Regions from separate parts of the Micromonospora sp. NPDC047740 genome, predicted to be linked through region 2. Evidence: riboswitches for the same ligand, from Rfam matches in the RefSeq annotation. Region 2 holds a riboswitch; each other region holds the start of a gene.
The links. Region 2 has a riboswitch for cyclic di-AMP ahead of ACGF4F_RS10520 (hypothetical protein). Riboswitches for the same ligand answer to the same signal wherever they lie in the genome.

Region 1 (5,638 bases), on a different contig from region 2:
GCCCGCCGAGTGCCTGTACGGTCGCCGCCGCGATCGCGGCGGCGGTCGGTGCGGCATGGGTGGTCTGGTAGAGGTCGTTGAGCACGTTGAGCGTCGACATGCCGGCGGGGATGCCGCCGCCGATGTACTGCCAGGGCAGTGCGCGCATCTTCGCGGCGACAGCCGGGTCGGACAGGATCGCGGAGAATTCGGCGGGGGTCATGGTGTCGTCCTTCGTCAACAGGGCCCGCAGCTGGGCGAGCGTGCCACGGTATGCGTTGCAGTCGGTCTGTCCGGACGCGCCGGGGCAGGCGACGTTCGACCCGTACTGCCAGATCGACGGGGTCACCCCGCCGTACGCGGCCCAGCCCGGGCCGCCGTCCCCACCACCTTGCGCGTAGACGGCAGCGGGCACGCCGGTGGGGTTGCTGCCGTAGTCGCTGGCGACCAGGGGTGCGCTGAGCGGCCGGAGGTCGGGCCGGCCGAGGTTCCCGTCCCAGTTCCACTTCGGCAGGTAGATCGCCAGCACCCGCTGATCGACGGCGTGCCAGCGGTCCACGAACCGGCGTACGTCGTCGAAGCGCGGCCACAGTCCGTTGGCGACCAGCTCCGGGTAGCGCTCGACGTCGAGCATCGCCCACACCGCCCCGATCCCGTCGAGGGTGCTGCGCAGATAGTCGACCTGCCGGTTGGTGCTGGCCTGATCGCCTCTGATCAGGTTGTGGTAGCCACCGATCACGTCGAAGCCGGCGCCGGCCGCACCACGCGCCATGTCGGCGACGTGCGGGCTGGGCGGATGGAAGCCCTGCGGATCGCCGTAGCTGGCGCGCAGGCACAGGACGGGAGAGGTGGCTCGGCGAATCGCCGCCCAGTCGAACTCGCCCTTGACGCGGTCCCAGTCGTGGTAAGACAGGTCGGCATAGATCACAGCCATTGCCATCACCTCTGCGGCCCACCGTAGCTCGACCCATCTGACCTGCGCTAACGCGAAAATTGGTCAGTGAGACGGGGGCGGTCGGTGGCCCGAGGAGCGGCCGCCCTGCGGTCAGATCTGGCCGGTGTAGAAGCCGTGGCGGGCCAGCGGCTCGACGATGTTCTGTTCCTCATATGCCAAATGCGACAGCAGGGTGTCGGTGAGGATGTCCACGGCCTGCTGGACCTCGGTGAAGTCCCCCGGATTGCGGATCAGGTCGACCAGGGCCCGGTCCACGCCCTCCACCACGTCGTGGATCACCACGTGCTCCGCTTCCAACCGGTCGAGCACCGGGGCCAGCCCCGGATCGGCACGCCGCAGGTGCGGGAAGATCGAATTGTCCTCTAGCCCGTGGTGCTGGGTGACCACCGTGCAGTACGCGGCGCAGTACGCCCCCAGCGTCCAGTTGTTCTGCCGCATGGTCATCTGGTTGAGCACGGCCCGGGCGGCGCCGGCGGAGACCACCCCTCGTTTGACCTGTTCGAGCAGGTCGCGCACCTGCGCCAGCTCCTGACGCAGGTGGTCGTGCACGTCGACGAGATGCGCGCCGACGGCCTGCGCGTGCGGGGTGTAGACGTGCCCGGCCGGCGCAGGCGGGGCGACCGGGCGGGTGGACTCGTCCCAGAGCTGGTGGTCCGTCAGGCGTACGCCCGGATCGGGGGTGGGGGTGACCGCGAGCGCGGTGGCGCCCCCGGCCTCGACCGCCTCGCGCGCTCCCTCGCCGGCCCTGGGCCGGGTGCCCGGCTCGGCACGTTCGGCGGCGACCAGCTCCCGTACCGCGGGCGCGACCTCCCGCGCGAAGAGCTGGATGGCGGTGGGGTCGTCGGCGCCAAGGATGAAGGTGGCGATGCCGTGGTCCAGCACCAGCCCGGCCAACTCCTCCACCCACTGCTCCGGCGGCCCGCTGAGGAAGCCGGTGGACGACCGGGTGAACTGGCCGCTGATGTTCAACAGCCGCCGCACCGACCGGGGATCCCGACCGGCGGCCTCGGCACCCTCGTCGATCAGCGCGTTCATTCCCGGCAGCTCGTCCGGCCCCTTCGACAGGTACGCCAGCGACGGCAGCCAGCCGTCCGCCGCGCGCCCCACCAGCCGCAGCATCCGGGGCTTGTACGCGCCGACCCAGATCTCCACCGGGTGGGCCGGCGCCGGCCCACGCTTCGCCCCGACCACCCGGTGGTACGTGCCCTCGACCCGGACCATGCCGCGCCGCTCGACGTCCCACACCTCGCGGATCACCTGGATCGCCTCGTCGAGCGCGTCGACCGCCTGCCCGGGGGACAGCCGCCGACCGCCGACCGCCTCGATCGCCTCCCAGAACGCGCCCGCGCCGAGGCCCAGCTCGACCCGGCCGCCGGTGAGCAGGTCCAGGCTGGCCACGCTGCGTGCCAGCACCACCGGTTGGCGCAGCGGCAGGTTGAGCACGTTGCCGGCCAGCCGGATCCGACTGGTCGCGGCCGCGAGATAGGACATCAGCGTCCAGGTGTCCAGGAAACCCGGCTGGTACGGGTGGTCCTGGAAGGTGACCAGGTCCAGGTTGACCTGCTCGCAGAGCTTGGCGAGCGCCACCACCTGCTCGAACTGGCCGGCGGCGGGGGTGAGGAAGCCGCCGAAGGCCAGCTCGTGTCCGTAGTCAGTCATGTTCCTCCGCCTGCGCACCCGGGCCCGGCGACCGTGCCGGACTTCGCCACCGTAGTCGGTGCCGCATCGGCGCGCGCCCGCTCCCGCAACCGCAGCGATAACCAGGCGGACACCCAACTCAACGAGGCGGACCTGCGGGCCGTCCACCTTCGAGCGGCCGTACGCGACCCTGCGCAACGCCGGCGTACCCGTGATCGTGGTGCTGGTGTCCGGCCGGCCGCTGGACGTCGCCGGTGAGTTGCCGAACTGGACCGCGCTGCTCGCCTCCTGGCTGCCCGGCACCGAGGGCGCCGGCATTGCCGACGTCCTCTTCGGCGGGTACGCGCCGACCGGCAAACTGCCGATGACCTGGATGAACTCCGTCGGCCAGCAGCCCATCAACGCCGGCGACGGGCAGGTTCCGCTCTTTCCGCAGGGTTTCGGCCTGACGTACTGAAGGGGGCTTTGTAAGGCACCTGTGGACGGCACGCAACTCGTACGGTGTGGCCTTCGCTCGGCCGGGTGAAGAACTTCACAAGAAGTGGGCGATCATCCGAAACCATCCCTAATGTCGACTGCGTTCGCGATCGCGGACACCCGGGCCGGTAACGCCTAATCCCGCCGCCGGCCCGTCGGTACCTGGACATCAGGCGGGAGCGGGGGACCCACATGTTCCTCGGTGCTCGACACCTCGGGGTGAAGCCGCCCATCCGGCGGCCGGGCTCCTCGGCCCGAACCCGACAGCTCACCTCGTCGGCGTGGAGGAACCCACATGGCAACTGAACACGTCGCACGTCACCGACGCACCACGCAGCGTCGCGTCGCCGTCGGAGCGCTCGTCGTCGGTGCCGCCACCGGCGCCGCCGCCATCCTCGGGCCGGCCGCGCCGGCTAGCGCATCCAGCGTGAACTGGGACGCCATCGCCCAGTGCGAGTCCGGCGGAAACTGGCACATCAACACCGGCAACGGCTACTACGGTGGCCTCCAGTTCTCGAAGAGCACCTGGAACGGCTACGGCGGTAAGAAGTACGCCAGCCGCGCCGACCTGGCCAGCCGCAGCGAGCAGATCGCCGTGGCCGAGAAGGTCCTCGACGGGCAGGGCATCGGCGCCTGGCCGGTCTGCGGCAAGAAGGGCGGCTCGACCAAGCACTACTCCACCAAGGACTCCGGCGCCACGAAGTCGCACAAGAAGGCGACCAAGGACCGGTCGTCCCGCGGCGACCAGCCGGCGACCCGCAGCCACCGGCGTACCGCGCCGGCGTCGAGCGGCGCGACCTACACGGTCCGGTCGGGTGACTCGCTGTCGCTGATCGCAGAGGCGAAGCACCTCGCCGGCGGCTGGCAGGCGCTCTACGAGCGCAACAAGCGCGTGGTCGGCGACAACCCGGGCCTGATCTTCCCAGGCCAGCACCTCCGCCTGCGCTGACGCTACTGGCAGGTGGGGTGCCCCACACTGCGCGCTGATGCACTGAAAAGTGGCCATCCCCGCCCGGGATGGCCACTTTTTTCGTGAACGAGGCCCCGGGTGCTCGCGGTGTCCCGGTCGGGGGCGGTTGCTATCGTCGCGGTGCTCCGGAAAGACGTGAAGAAGGCGCGGATATGACCAACGACTCGTTCTCCGCGGCCGCAAGCCTCGACGAGCTGCTCACCAGGACGCAGCAGGCGCTGTCGGCCATGCGCTCGCGGGCGGCCGAGCACCCCGACGGCGACCCGGGCGAGCTGCTCCGCGCCGAGGGCGCGGCGCCCGACGGCCGGGTCCGGGCAGTGGTGGTCCAGGGTGGCCGGCTGGAGTCCGTGACGGTGGACCCGGAGCTGGCCGGGGACGGGATGGAGGCCGTCTGCGGGCAGGTCGTGTTGGCCGTCAACGCTGCCCTCGCCGCCCTCGACGCCCAGGTCAGCGCCTCGGCCCGGGCCGACGTCGACGCCCTGGCCGCGCGGCTCGGCGGCATCGAGGAGCAGTCGGTACGGCAGATGGAGCTGTTCAGCCGGGCGGTGGACGACGTGATGGCCCGCCTCAGCCGCGGCCCTGACGCGGGGGCGCGGGCGGGCCGCCCGAGCTGAGGCAGGCCGGCCGCGGCCGCGCCGGAGAGCGCGGCGAGGCGGGGTGGGAGCTTCAAGGGGGTTAGCTCCTGTTCCGAGGCGGGCAGCATGGAGCCCGGTAGGGGCACCCGGCGCGGGGTAGCGATGAGGCGGGACGACGGTCGGTCCCTGCCGGCGTGGCCCCGGTTCGACGGATCGACCGTCCGAGCCGCCGGGGGCGGCGGCTCGCTGGAGCACGATCACACGGTCGTGGACGCAGATCAATGGGCGATCGCGGCAACCGGATCGGTCGATCACCGCGCCGGTCCCGGAAATCGGGAAGCTATGCGCTTCTATGGCCCCTGATCAGGGCGAACACCCTCCGGAGTGGGCGGGGCCCGCCTGACTGGCGGGGATTGCCGCTCCATGCGGATGGCGCACGTTCACCCGTCGGTCGACCCGGCGATCGAGCCCCGCCGGAACCCGCCCCGCCGGTGCGCCGTCAGCGCCCCCGTCGCCCTGCGGTGAGGCCCCGGGAGGGGTTGCGGTAGGAATCTACCGACCACTTTCGTTTGTCGTGAAGAAAAGTAGTCCGTGAGCGGACGAAAGCTATGGACAGCCTGAGAGGAAGTTAGTACTGTCTGGCACCATCAATATGTTTCGTCGAGATGAACTACCGGCACAGTAGTTCTCGACCGTGGCCTTCAGGCGGCGCAACCCGTCGGAGGGTCATGACCGGCCAGCGATGGCCACCCCGGGTCAACGCCGCACCACGGCGACCTGGCGCAGGCATGCGCCAAGGATCGACCGACGTCCGTCCGTACCCGACACGACCAGATCAGCTCCGACGCGCGACCCTGCCCGGCGCCGCGTGCGAACCGGCTCGCCGCTGACACCGGGATCAACCAACCATCCACATCGGACGACCGTGGCCGCCGGCCACGGCCGGGGATCCCGCGCGGCCTGGGAGGGGCCGACGGGCTGCGAGCACCCGAAGAAGCACCTCAGACGACACCTGACACCGACGGGCCGACGCACGTTCCGCCC
Region 2 (5,638 bases):
CCGGCCCGGCGCCCTGGCCAGCTATGCGATCACCGACCGGCTGGCGCTCGGGCCGCTGCACTTCCCGGTCACCTACCAGGCGGACGTGCTGGTCGCCAACGAGGACGAGGTGGTGACCGTGGCCCGGCAGCAACCGGCCACCACCGTGCGCAACCACACGCGGCTGCGGGACGAGCCCGGCGGTGTGGTGCGGATCGACGTCGAGATCACCCTCTCCGCCCCGGCGCCGCTGTTCGGGTACGCCTTCCGCCAGGCCCGGGCGGCCCATCTCGGCCTGGCCAGCCGGCTCGGCGCGACCCTCGAGGGGCACGCCGACTGAGCCGGTGCGGCGGCCGTACCGGCTAGGCCCGCCGCCCGGCGGTGTGCGGCAACTCCGGCTCGGCTGGCGGCCAAAATTCGGCCTCCGCGCCGCCAGGCGGCGCTCCGGGCCGAATGAAGGCCGGTCTGACCTCGCGCCGCTACGACGACTTCAGTTCGGCGCGTCTGACGCCGCGCTGCGAACTGAAGCCGTCGCTGGAGCCGGCGGCCGGCCGCCGGGTCGGCGGCGTGGCGCGGCGCAGCCGTCCCCACGGCTTGTAGGTGGACAGCACGGTCATGAGGATCAGCAGGCTGCTGGAGACCGCCGGCGGGATGACCAGGTCCAGCCGGTCCCGGGTGGCGAGCTCCGGCCCCAGCTCGGCGAGCCCGCGTACGGTCGGGGTGAGCAGCAGGAGGACCAGGCCGAGCATCCCGGTGGTGATCGCGAACTTCACCAGCACCCAACGCCAGCGCAGCAGGCCCCACGGGGTGAGCAGCGCGCTGGCCAGCCCGACCAGCCAGACCGCCACGCTCAGCGGCGCGAAGAGGTACGTGACCAGCAGCCCGGCGGTCGGATAGACCACCGCCGGGTCGGCGCCGCGCAGCCCGGCGATGCCGAGGGTGAGCAGCACCAGGTCGGCGCCGAGCCAACCCAGCGAGGTGACCAGGTGCAGGGTGAGCAGTGCCTTGCGCGTGGTGGGCGAGAGTCGGCTCATGCCCTCGATGCTCGGCCGTCGCCGGCCCGGCGTCGTGGGCCGCGCGGCGACATCCGGCGTACGTCGGTGGGCGTACGGTGGCCCGCCGGGCGGCGGGCCACCGCGGGCTCAGTACACCGACAGGTGCACGTGGTTGGTGTGGTCGCTGGACGGGTCGCCGTTGCCCCCGCTGTACGCCTTCCACCCGCTGCTGGGCAGCCAGATCTGCTTGTACCAGATCACGTAGAGCACGGCGAGCGGGTCGGCGTTGCGGATGAAGTACGCGGCCAGGTTGTTGCCGTACGTCTTGTCGCCGCCGGTGGCCACCCCGCCGAAGCCGTCCTTCTGGGCGGCGAAGTCGCAGGCCCGGCCCTTGGGATGCTCACCCGAGCCGCTGGGCCGGTAGCAGGAGACGTACCGGGTGAACCCGGCCGCCTTGGCCTGCTGGAGCGCGTGCAGGGTGCGCGGAGTGATGCAGCCGTCGGCGGGCGTCGGGTCGTTGACGCTGCACGACTCCGCGGGCCAGGAACCGTCGGCGTTGCGCTTCGCGGGGGTGGCGTTGGCCCGGGACGTGCCCTGCACGCTGCCGCCGGCGGCGCCGGTGGTCCGGTTGTTCGCCACCTTTAGCGCGCGTTCCGCCTGCGCCTTGCGCTTGGCCATGACCGCGACCTGCTTGCGCTGTTCCCGGATCTCGCCGTTGAGCGCGTTCTGGGTGCGGGTGGCCTGGTCCCGGGTGTCGATCAGGTCGCGCAGGGCCCGGTCCTCGTGTGCGGCGACCTGCTGCAGGGTGAGCGCCCGGTCCATGAAGCCCTCCGGGTTGCTGCTGCCGAGCAGCGCCGCGGCGGTGCCGAGCCGCCCGGTCCGGTAGGCCAACCCGGCGAGCTCGCCGACCTTGGCGTCGCGTACGCCCAACTCGCTGTTGATCGTCTTGAGCTGGGCGGTGAGCTGCTGCTGCCGACTCACCGACCGGTTCAACGCGGTCCGCGCCTCCAGCCAGCCCTTGCTGGCCGCGTCGAGCTGCGCGCGCAGCGCCGGTGTGCCGCCCTCGTCGTCGCCGGGTGCGGCGGCGAGCAGGCCGGTCGGGGGAGCCGCCGAGGCGGGGGAGACCGGCGTGGCCGCGACGCCGAGGGCGAGCGCCGCGACGAGCAGGGCCGCCAACCGGGCGGCCGTCCTTCGTACAGGTGCCACTGGTGGCATTCACGTGTCCTTCCGTCAACCGCCGACCGGGTTAGCTGACGGGTTCGGGACGGAAGATCCCTACCGCTGACGCGGATGCACCCCAGGTACATGGTTCCCCGGCTCGCCGTACGGTGGCGATTAGGCGACGGCCACCACCGCGGACGCTGCTGGGCGTCGCCCGGCGGAAGCCGCGACCGAGCCTACCGGCGCTGTTCCGGCCCGTCGCCGTGGACGGCGAACGGGAATCGGGCATAAGCCGGCACTAGTGCACAATAGCCACTTGGATTTAAGGTTGTCCTCAATTACCACTCGACGGTTCCGCACGCGCCGGGTGACGCCCCGGGTTCGATCTGCAACGTGGCGTGATCGATCCGGAAGTCATCGTGCAGCGCGGCCCGCGCGGCGGCGAGCACCTCGCCCACCTCGGCGTCGGGGGTGGTGGTCAGGTGCGCCGAGGCCACGTCCATGCCGGAGGTGAGCGTCCAGACGTGCAGGTCGTGCACCTCGGCGACGCCGGGCACCGCGGCCAGCCGGTCGTGCACGGCGGTCACCTGCAGGTGTTCCGGGGCGGCCTGCACCAGGATGCGGACCGCGGCCCGGCCGAGCCGCCAGGTGCGCGGCAGGATGAACAGCCCGATCGCAACGGCCACCAGCGGGTCCGCCCACCACCACTCGGTGAACGTGATGACCAGGGCGGCGCCGATCACGCCGAGCGAGCCGAGCAGGTCGCCGAGCACCTCCAGGTAGGCCCCACGCAGGTTGATGCTCTCCTGCGCCCCGCTGCGCAGCAGCGCGAACGCGACCAGGTTGGCGAGCAGGCCGAGCACCGCCACGGCGAGCATCGGCCCGGCGAGGACCTCCGGTGGCTCGCCGAACCGGCGGACGGCCTCGACGAGCACGTACGCGGCGACCGCGCCGAGCAGCACCGCGTTGGCGAGGGCGGCCAGCACCTCCAGCCGGTAGAGCCCGAAGGTGCGCTGCGGATCGGTCTCGGCGCGGCGGGTGGCGGTGATCGCGGCCAGCGCCATGCCGATGCCGAGGACGTCGGTGAACATGTGCCCGGCGTCGGAGAGCAGGGCCAGCGAGCCGGTCGCGAAGGCGGTCGCCGCCTCGACCACCATCAGGGCGCTGAGCAGCCCGAAGGCGGCCCAGAGCCGGCCCCGGTGGCGGTGCGCGGCGTTGGCCACCGTGCCGCTGTGGTCATGACCTGCGCCCACGCCCACACCCTTCCGTTCCGCACCCCGGCCCGACCCAATCTATGCTCACATCGCTATATGTGCGAGTGAATGGGCGTCGCCGGAGCCGCCGTCAGCCCACCGGGTCGAGGGTGGTGAGGCGCTGGGTGGCCCGGGAGAGCGCCACGTAGAGCGTCCGGACGCCGGACCCCGGATCGGCCCGGATCTCGCTCGGGGCCACCAGCACCACGCCGTCGTACTCCATGCCCTTGGCCTGGAGACTGGTCACCACCTGCAGCCGGCCGCCGCCCAGCTCGCCCAGCCAGCCGGCGACCTCGTCCCGGCGCGGCACCGGCGTGATCACGCCAACCGTCCCCTCCACCTCGGCCAGCAGGGTGCGCGCCGCCGCCACGGTGGCCGGCGCCAGCTCGGCGGGGGGCACCGTCAGCTCGACCGGCTCGACGCTGGTGGAGCGGACCGCGGTGGGCAGCGGCAGGTCCGGGTAGAGCCGGCGGATCTCCGCCGCCGCCACCGCGAAGATCTCCGCCGAGTTGCGGTAGTTTGTGGTCAGCTCGTACCGGTACCGGCGGCGCCGCCCCAGCGCCTGGTCCCGGGCCCGGGTCAGTTCCTCAGGGTCGCCGGTCCAGGCGGTCTGCGCCGGGTCGCCCACCACGGTCCACGAGGCCAACCGGCCCCGCCGGCCGATCATCCGCCACTGCATCGGGGAGACGTCCTGCGCCTCGTCGACCACCACGTGGGCGTAGTCGCGGTAGTCCTCCGGGCGCTCGCGGGCCGCGGCCCGGGCCGCCCGCTGCCGGTCGGCGAACGTGCTCAACTCCCGGACGCCCCCGGCGAGCTGGAACGGGTCGCGCTTCGGCTTCGCCCGCTGCACCGGCTTGCCGAGCAGCGCGTCCAGCTCGTCCAGCAGGGCGATGTCGGCGATGGTCAGCCCGGCCCGGTCCAGCGTCCGGTACGCCTCGGTGAGCAGCCGGATCTCGGCCCCGGACAGGACACCGCCCGCGTACCGGCGCAGCCGCTCCGGGCGGGCCAGCCAGCCGAGCACGTGCCGGGGGTGCAGCCGGGGCCACCAGGCCTTCAGGAACTCGCGGAATTCCGGCCGGTCGATGATCTCGTCCTCGAACGCGGGCTGCTCCGGCAGCCGGCCGATCCGCAGCCGGCGGGCCTGCGCGTACAGGGCGGCGAGGACGCCGTCGAACCCGGCCCGGCGCACCTCGTTGCGGCGCGCGCCACGGGGCAGCGCCTTGTTCCGGATCGCGTCCAGCTGGTCCCTGGTCAGCCGGAGCAACTCGCCGCGGTAGAGCAGGCGCAGCTCGGTGGGGGAGTCCGGCACCGCGTCCCGGACCGCGCGCTCCAGCACCCGGCGCATCCGCAGCGACCCCTTCACCGCGGCCACCTCGGGCGGATCGGTACGGGTCGCCGACATGCCGGGGAAGAGCGAGCCGAGCGAGTGCAGGGTGGCGGTCTCCTCGCCGAGCGAGGGCAGCACCGAGGCGATGTACTCGACGAACACGCTGGACGGGCCGACCACCAGGATCCCGCCGCCGGCGTACCGGGTCCGGTCGGAGTAGAGCAGGTACGCGGCCCGGTGCAGCGCCACGGCCGTCTTCCCGGTGCCCGGGCCGCCGGAGACGATCGTGACGCCCGAGCCGGGGGAGCGGATCGCCTCGTCCTGCTCGCGCTGGATGGTGGCGACGATGTCCCGCATGCCCCGTCCGGTGGCCCGGGACAGGGTGGCCAGCAGCGCGCCGTCGCCGACCACCGCCAGGTCCGGCGGCGCCGACTCCGGGTCCAGCAGGTCGTCCTCGATCCGGGTGACCTGCTCCGCCGACGACTGGATGGTGCGCCGGCGGACCACGCCCATCGGCTCGGCCGGAGTGGCCTGGTAGAAGGCGGCGGCGGCCGGCGCCCGCCAGTCCACCACCAGCGTCTCGGCGTTCTGCCCGCGGATGCCCAGCCGTCCCACGTGCAGCACCTGCCCGGTGCGCAGGTCCAGCCGGCCGAAAACCAGCCCCTCGTGCTCGGCGTCCAGCACGTACCGGCGCTGGGCGGCGTGGAAGACCATCGCGTCCCGTTCCACCAGCGCGCCGAAGTTGCCGACCCGGGCCAGCCGGTAGCCCTCCCGCTCGGCGTCGGCGGCCGACCGGCGCAGCTCCGCCAGCCGGGCGTACACCCGGTCGAGATGCCGCTGCTCCACGGCGATCTCCCGTTCCAGGGTGGTCTGGTCGCTCACGGCGGGGGCTCCTGTGGTCACGCGGCGGGTACGGCTGGCCG
Region 3 (5,638 bases), on a different contig from region 2:
CTGGAGCGGATCGGCCGGCCGTTCCTGGTCATGCTGCGGGAGCCGGAGTTCCTGCCGGCGATCGCCGCCGCGACCAGCGCGCCCGTGGTGTTCTGCCCGACGCTCAAGGCCATGGACGAGGCCCTGGTGCCCAGCCTGCGGGCGGCGTTCTACGTCAACCATGGTGCGAAGAACAGCCACTGCATCCGGTTCGCCCACCTGACCCACGTGCAGCTGCACCACGGGGACAGCGACAAGGCGCCCAGCGCCAACCCGGTGTCGGCGATCTTCGACCGGATCTTCGTGGCCGGGCAGGCCGCGATCGAGCGGTACGCCCGCGCCGGCGTGGAGATCCCCGCCGAGAAGTTCGTCGTGGTCGGCCGCCCCCAGGTGGAGGCGATCGAGGTACGCCGGGAGCCGGTCCGCAGCCTGGCCAACCCGACGGTGCTCTACACGCCGACCTGGACGGGGCACCACGCGGACGCGAACTACTGCTCCCTTCCGGTGGCCGAGACGGTGCTCCGCCGGCTGCTGGACCGGGGCGCCACGGTGATCCTGCGGCACCACCCGTACACGGCGCAGAACCCGGCCTCGGCGCGGCAGCTGGCCCGGCTCACCGAGCTGCTCGCCGCAGACCGGGCGAAGACCGGCCGGGCGCACCTGTGGGGCGCGGCGGCCACCCGCGAGTTGACCCTGACCGACTGCGTCAACCGCTCCGACGCGCTGGTCTCGGACGTCTCCGGGGTGATCTCCGACTACCTCTACTCCGGCAAGCCGTACGCGGTGACCGACATGGGCGCCGACGGCGACGAGTTCGTCGCCCGGTTCCCCCTGGCCGGCTCCGGCTACGTGCTGCGCCGGGACATGTCCAACGTGGACGAAGTGCTGACCGAGCTGCTCGACACCGACCCGAAGGCCGCGGCCCGCTGGGCCACTCGCACCCGCTACCTGGGCGACTTCCCCGCCGATTCGTACGCCGAGGCGTTCCTCGACGCCGCCCGCCGGCAGCTCGAACCCGGCTGGAACCCGCCGGCCCCGCGCGCCGCCGACGCGGTCGCGCCGGACGGCTCGCCGCTGTCCCCCACCGCCTGACCCACCCCCACCGCCTGACCGCTCCGTCGCCAAAGGCTGGAGCGGTCATCGGCGTGTCGAAAATCACCGCCACACATTCACCGTTGTAAATATTTATCTCCATCATCATACTTGCTCCCGGGCGCCCAGCCGACTCGGTGTAGTCGGCCCCGTTACCGGCGACGCGGCACGTCCGCACGCCGGCCACCCCTCGTCCACAGGAGCACCTATGAAACCGGTTTTCCGTCAGCTCGCCATGTGGCTCGGCGCGCTCGCGCTCGCCGTGGCGGCCGCACTGACCGGTCCGACCGCGGCCCAGGCCGCGGCGCCGGCCTGGCCCCTGCTCAGCAACGGCTCGACCGGCGCCAACGTCACCACCGCCCAGTACCTGCTCCGCCACCGCGGCTACAGCCTCACGGTCGACGGCCAGTACGGCGCCGGCACCACCTCGACCGTGAAGTCCTTCCAGTCAGCCAACGGCCTCTCCGCGGACGGCCAAATCGGCGCTCAGACCTGGGGCAAGCTGGTGGTCACCCTGAGCGCCGGGGCCAACAACGACGCGGTCCGCGCGCTGCAGACCGCACTCAACAAGTACGGCTACGGCCTGGCCGTGGACGGCGACTGGGGCCCGGCCACGACCAACGCCGTGAACAACTTCAAGTCCGCCCGTGGCCTCTCCGGCGGCTCGGTCGACACCACCACCTGGCAGTACCTGACCGGCGGCAGCGGCGGCACCGGCAACTACCGGCTGGTCATCGGCAAGTCGGTGCTGCCCCGCAGCGAGTACGACGATCCGCACCACGACTACCCGGCGATCGACCTGCCCACCGTGACCGGCACGACCACGTACGCGATCACCTCCGGGACGATCGGGCACGTCGGCGGCAGCTGCGGCCTCGGCATCGGCATCACCGCCGACGACGGTGCCTACTACCTCTACTGCCACCTGAACTCGCGCTCGGTCGCCGCCGGCTCCCGGGTCAGCGCCGGCCAGGTCCTCGGCTACACCGGGGCCACCGGCAACGTGACCGGGCCGCACCTGCACCTGGAGGTCCGGGTCAACGGCGCCAACCGCTGCCCGCAGAACATGCTGCTGGCCATCTACGACGGCGTCGCCCCACCGGCCCCGTCCGCCCTGCCCGCCACCGGCTGCTTCTACTGACGCAACCTGCGGTCGTGATGTCGTCGCCCTGCCTGCGGGGCGACGGCGTCACGGCCCGTCGGGCGCCGCGAACGGCGCGAGCAGGTCGAGGACCACGGCGGGGTCCTCGACGTGCGCGTTGTGGCCGAGCCCCGGCAGCGTCGCCACCGGCACGCCCAACTCCTTGAGCTGTCCGTCGGACACCATCGGGTCCTGCTCTCCCCGGGCCAGCAGCACCGGCACGTCGGTCGCGGCGAGCAGGGCGGGCAGCTGGGGCTCCCCGACCGCGAACGCGGCCGGGTCCATGGCCAGCCGCCAGCGGCCGTCCTCGCGGCGCAGCCCGGCGTCCACCACCGGGTGGTCGGGGGCGAACAGCCCGGCCAGCCCGGCCACCCGCAGGTAGCGGCGGGCCGCCTCGTCCCGGCTGGCGAACCAGGTCACCGGCCGCTGGGCGAGCTCGCGGGCCTTGTCCAGCTCGGCCGGCGACCAGGCGACCTTGATGCCGAGCCCGACCACCCCGTCGATCGGAAGCTGCCGCGCCCGTGCGGCCAGCGCCAGCGCCACCACCCCGCCGAGCGAGTGCCCGAGCACCACCAGCCGGTCCCGGGGGCCGAGCCGGTCGGCGACCGGGCCGAGCCCCGCCACCACCCGGTCCGCGAGCGCCTCGAAGGAGTACGCCGGCAGTTGCGGCGACCAGCCGTGCCCGGCCAGGTCGGGGGCCAGCCAGCGGCCCGCCCAGCGGCGCTCCAGCAGCGGCGCCCAGGGCAGCCACACCTCACCGGTGGCGCCCATGCCGTGCAGCAGCAGCAGATGGCGGGTACCCGTCTCGTCGCCCATACGGCGCAGTGTGCCACCGGACGGACACCAGGCGCGAGACCGGCCCCGGACACCACGTCGGGCACCGGCTCCAGGAGCCGGTGCCCGACGTGCAGGGGTGGGATCAGGCGGAGTAGCCGCGGGTGGCGGCCCAGTTCGCCAGATCGATGGTGGTGATCCAGTACTCGGGCAACGCCGGGTTCGCCGAGTCGGCGATCCGCACCGTCCGGCCGTCGTCCTTGTAGCCGACCACGGCGATGTAGTGGCCGCCGGGGAACGAGTGCCAGCCGCCGTTGGTGTCGGTGGCGGAGCCGGCGATGTTGACCACCACGCCGCGGCCGTCGGTGATCGCCTTGACCACGTCGGCCTGGAGCTGGTCCATCTGCGCCGGGGTCGCGGCCTGGCCGGGGATCATGTGGGTCCGGTACGGGTTGCCCTTGACCATCTGGTTGAGCCCGCGGGTGGTGTCCTCGGCCGAGTTGGTGCCGTTCTCGCCGGCGTTCAGCGGGGCGACCATCGCGTCCTGGGTGGTCTCGACGCCGCTCGCGCTCAGCGCGTTGCGCACCGCAGCCGGACCGCAGTTCCAGTAGGCGGTCTGGGCCTCGTAGTTGTAGTCGAGGACCTTCGTCGACGGCGGCTTCGGCTTCGCCTTCGCGGTCTTCGTGACGTCCGGGTCCGGCTTGGCCGAGCTGGCCTTCGCCGACGGCGACCCGCTCGGCGACCCGCTGGGCGAGGCGGTCGGGGACGGGGCGGCGACCCGGGCCTCGCTCCGGGTGGCGACGTCACCGAGGCGCGGCGCCAGTTCGGCGACGGCGGCGGTGGTCTCCTGCCGGACCGGCGCGTCGTTCGTGCTGGCCAGTGCCGCGCTGGCGCCGCCGGCCAGCACGAGGGCCGCGGCGGAGCCGGCGACGATCTGGTACGGGCGCTCGGTCGCGAGGCGCCGCAGCTGACGCTTCAGGTGGTGCTTCACGTGTTCCTCCACGGGGGCCGGAGCGGCACACGCCGACCCGACGCGCGGAGTAGCTCACGCGCGTTCCTGGGCGGGTGGCCGCGGGAAAAGAGCGCCCGGCGGACCGGGCAGCGGGGGTCGGTTACCGGAACGGACTCGCGGGTCAGGCGAGCGCCGGCACCGTGGCGCCGTGGAGGCGGGGGGAGGATCGGGGGGTGGTTCGCACGAGGTTGGAACTCCTTCCGTGGCCGCCTACCGGGTTAGCTGACGGATTCGGGCGGGAAGTAGGCCCTACCGCGGGCCTTGGCTCGCGGATTCACCCCGGTGTTGCACTGGGTCCCCGGTTCGTGAGATCACGATTGAGCGGGTCGGCGCGGCGTCGCCACTTGCGATCGAAAACCGCACCGGACGCGCTGACACTACCGGTGGGTACGCCGCCTGCCAAGCGTGCCCACCTGCGTAAACGTCAACCACCGTTACCGAGACCGGAACAGCCGGTCACTGACCTGACTCAATGGGACGACCGTTTTAACGGGAACCGTCGGGTGACTATCGGACATCCGGGTGGGGATCGAAGGGGAATTGCGGGGCTCGATCGCCCGGCCTGATCCGGTTGACCGTTTCCCCGGTCGCCGTGACCGGGCTCACCTAATTCGGATAACGATTCAGCCGACCCGCGCCGGACGCCACCGTGCGGGGTGCGCCGCGACGGCGCCGGCCGACACCGGGGCGAGGGTCTGGGTCACCGCCTCGGCGGGGCGTACCGGGACCGCTCCGGGGCGCACCGCCTCGGCGGCCGCGTACGCCTCCACGGCCAGCACCCGGGCCGCCTCGGCGGCCACTTCGGCGTCCCGCCAGGCCCGCCGCTCCCGTTCGGCGGCCGCCCGCCACCGGGCCCGCCGGCCGTCGCGTACCACCCGGGCCAGGGCGATCTCCTGCTCGGCCGGATGCCGGCGCGGGTCCCACCCGTTGCGCCCGGCGAGGACGTCCGCGAGCTGCCGGGCAGTCAGGTCGCCCTGCCAGTGCGCCGTCATGGCGGCGTGGTGCAGCCACCGCTCCCGGGCCGCGTACTCGGCCGGCGTCCGGGGCGTCCGCGGCTCGGGCAGCACGGCGGCCCCCGCGAACCGCCGGGCGGCCGCCTCGGCCTCGTCGTACGCCCGCCAGGCCCGGTCGACCTCGTCGTGCGCGGTCAGCCACTGCTCGCGCCACCGGCGCGCGGTCTGCCGGGCCCCGGCGGCGGCGACCGCCACCTCATCGGCGTACCGGCGCAGGTCGGCGTGGCGGGCGGCCGCCACGGCGGCCGGGTCGGGGGCGGGATCCGGCGGAGTCCCCCGCTCGGGCCGGGCGACCAGGACGGCGAGCACGCCCAGGGCGAGCACGAGCAGGGCCGACCAGATGGCGGCGGCCACGGGAACCTCGGTCAGGAAGTGGTAGAGAAGGGTCTGCTTCATGGTCGGCACCTCACGGGAACGACGTGGTGGAGAGGTCCGCACGGCCGGCGGGGCGGGGCGCGACCGGGTACGGGCGCCGCCACCGGCCGGTGCGGGGTGAGGTTCGGGTACGGCGTGGGCGGGCCGGGCCCGCCGGGCTCGTCAGCGGGCGGGCGGGGCCCGGGAGCCGACGGTCGCCGGGACCAGCCCGACCAGAACGCGGTGCCGGTCGGCCGGGGCGACCACGACACC

Region 1: linked by a shared signal. The riboswitch ahead of ACGF4F_RS01770 (transglycosylase family protein) and the one ahead of ACGF4F_RS10520 (hypothetical protein) in region 2 are both predicted to bind cyclic di-AMP.
Region 3: linked by a shared signal. The riboswitch ahead of ACGF4F_RS28235 (C39 family peptidase) and the one ahead of ACGF4F_RS10520 (hypothetical protein) in region 2 are both predicted to bind cyclic di-AMP.

Annotation. Positions count from the first base shown of each region.
Region 1 is NZ_JBIDCT010000001.1:375,001-380,638, forward strand. Features, by position in the region: gene ACGF4F_RS01755 (hypothetical protein) at 1-913, opposite strand, end outside; gene ACGF4F_RS01760 (LLM class flavin-dependent oxidoreductase) at 1,025-2,593, opposite strand; gene ACGF4F_RS01765 (glycoside hydrolase family 3 C-terminal domain-containing protein) at 2,652-3,029, shown strand; cyclic di-AMP (ydaO/yuaA leader) riboswitch at 3,172-3,346, shown strand; gene ACGF4F_RS01770 (transglycosylase family protein) at 3,345-3,998, shown strand; gene ACGF4F_RS01775 (YbaB/EbfC family DNA-binding protein) at 4,172-4,633, shown strand.
Region 2 is NZ_JBIDCT010000004.1:283,370-289,007, reverse strand. Features, by position in the region: gene ACGF4F_RS10530 (SRPBCC family protein) at 1-319, shown strand, start outside; gene ACGF4F_RS10525 (hypothetical protein) at 459-1,013, opposite strand; gene ACGF4F_RS10520 (hypothetical protein) at 1,122-2,189, opposite strand; cyclic di-AMP (ydaO/yuaA leader) riboswitch at 2,194-2,326, opposite strand; gene ACGF4F_RS10515 (cation diffusion facilitator family transporter) at 2,474-3,388, opposite strand; gene ACGF4F_RS10510 (HelD family protein) at 3,480-5,597, opposite strand.
Region 3 is NZ_JBIDCT010000017.1:146,324-151,961, forward strand. Features, by position in the region: gene ACGF4F_RS28220 (CDP-glycerol glycerophosphotransferase family protein) at 1-1,071, shown strand, start outside; gene ACGF4F_RS28225 (peptidoglycan-binding protein) at 1,280-2,212, shown strand; gene ACGF4F_RS28230 (alpha/beta hydrolase) at 2,261-3,028, opposite strand; gene ACGF4F_RS28235 (C39 family peptidase) at 3,132-3,989, opposite strand; cyclic di-AMP (ydaO/yuaA leader) riboswitch at 4,191-4,332, opposite strand; gene ACGF4F_RS28240 (hypothetical protein) at 4,622-5,407, opposite strand; gene ACGF4F_RS28245 (hypothetical protein) at 5,549-5,638, opposite strand, start outside.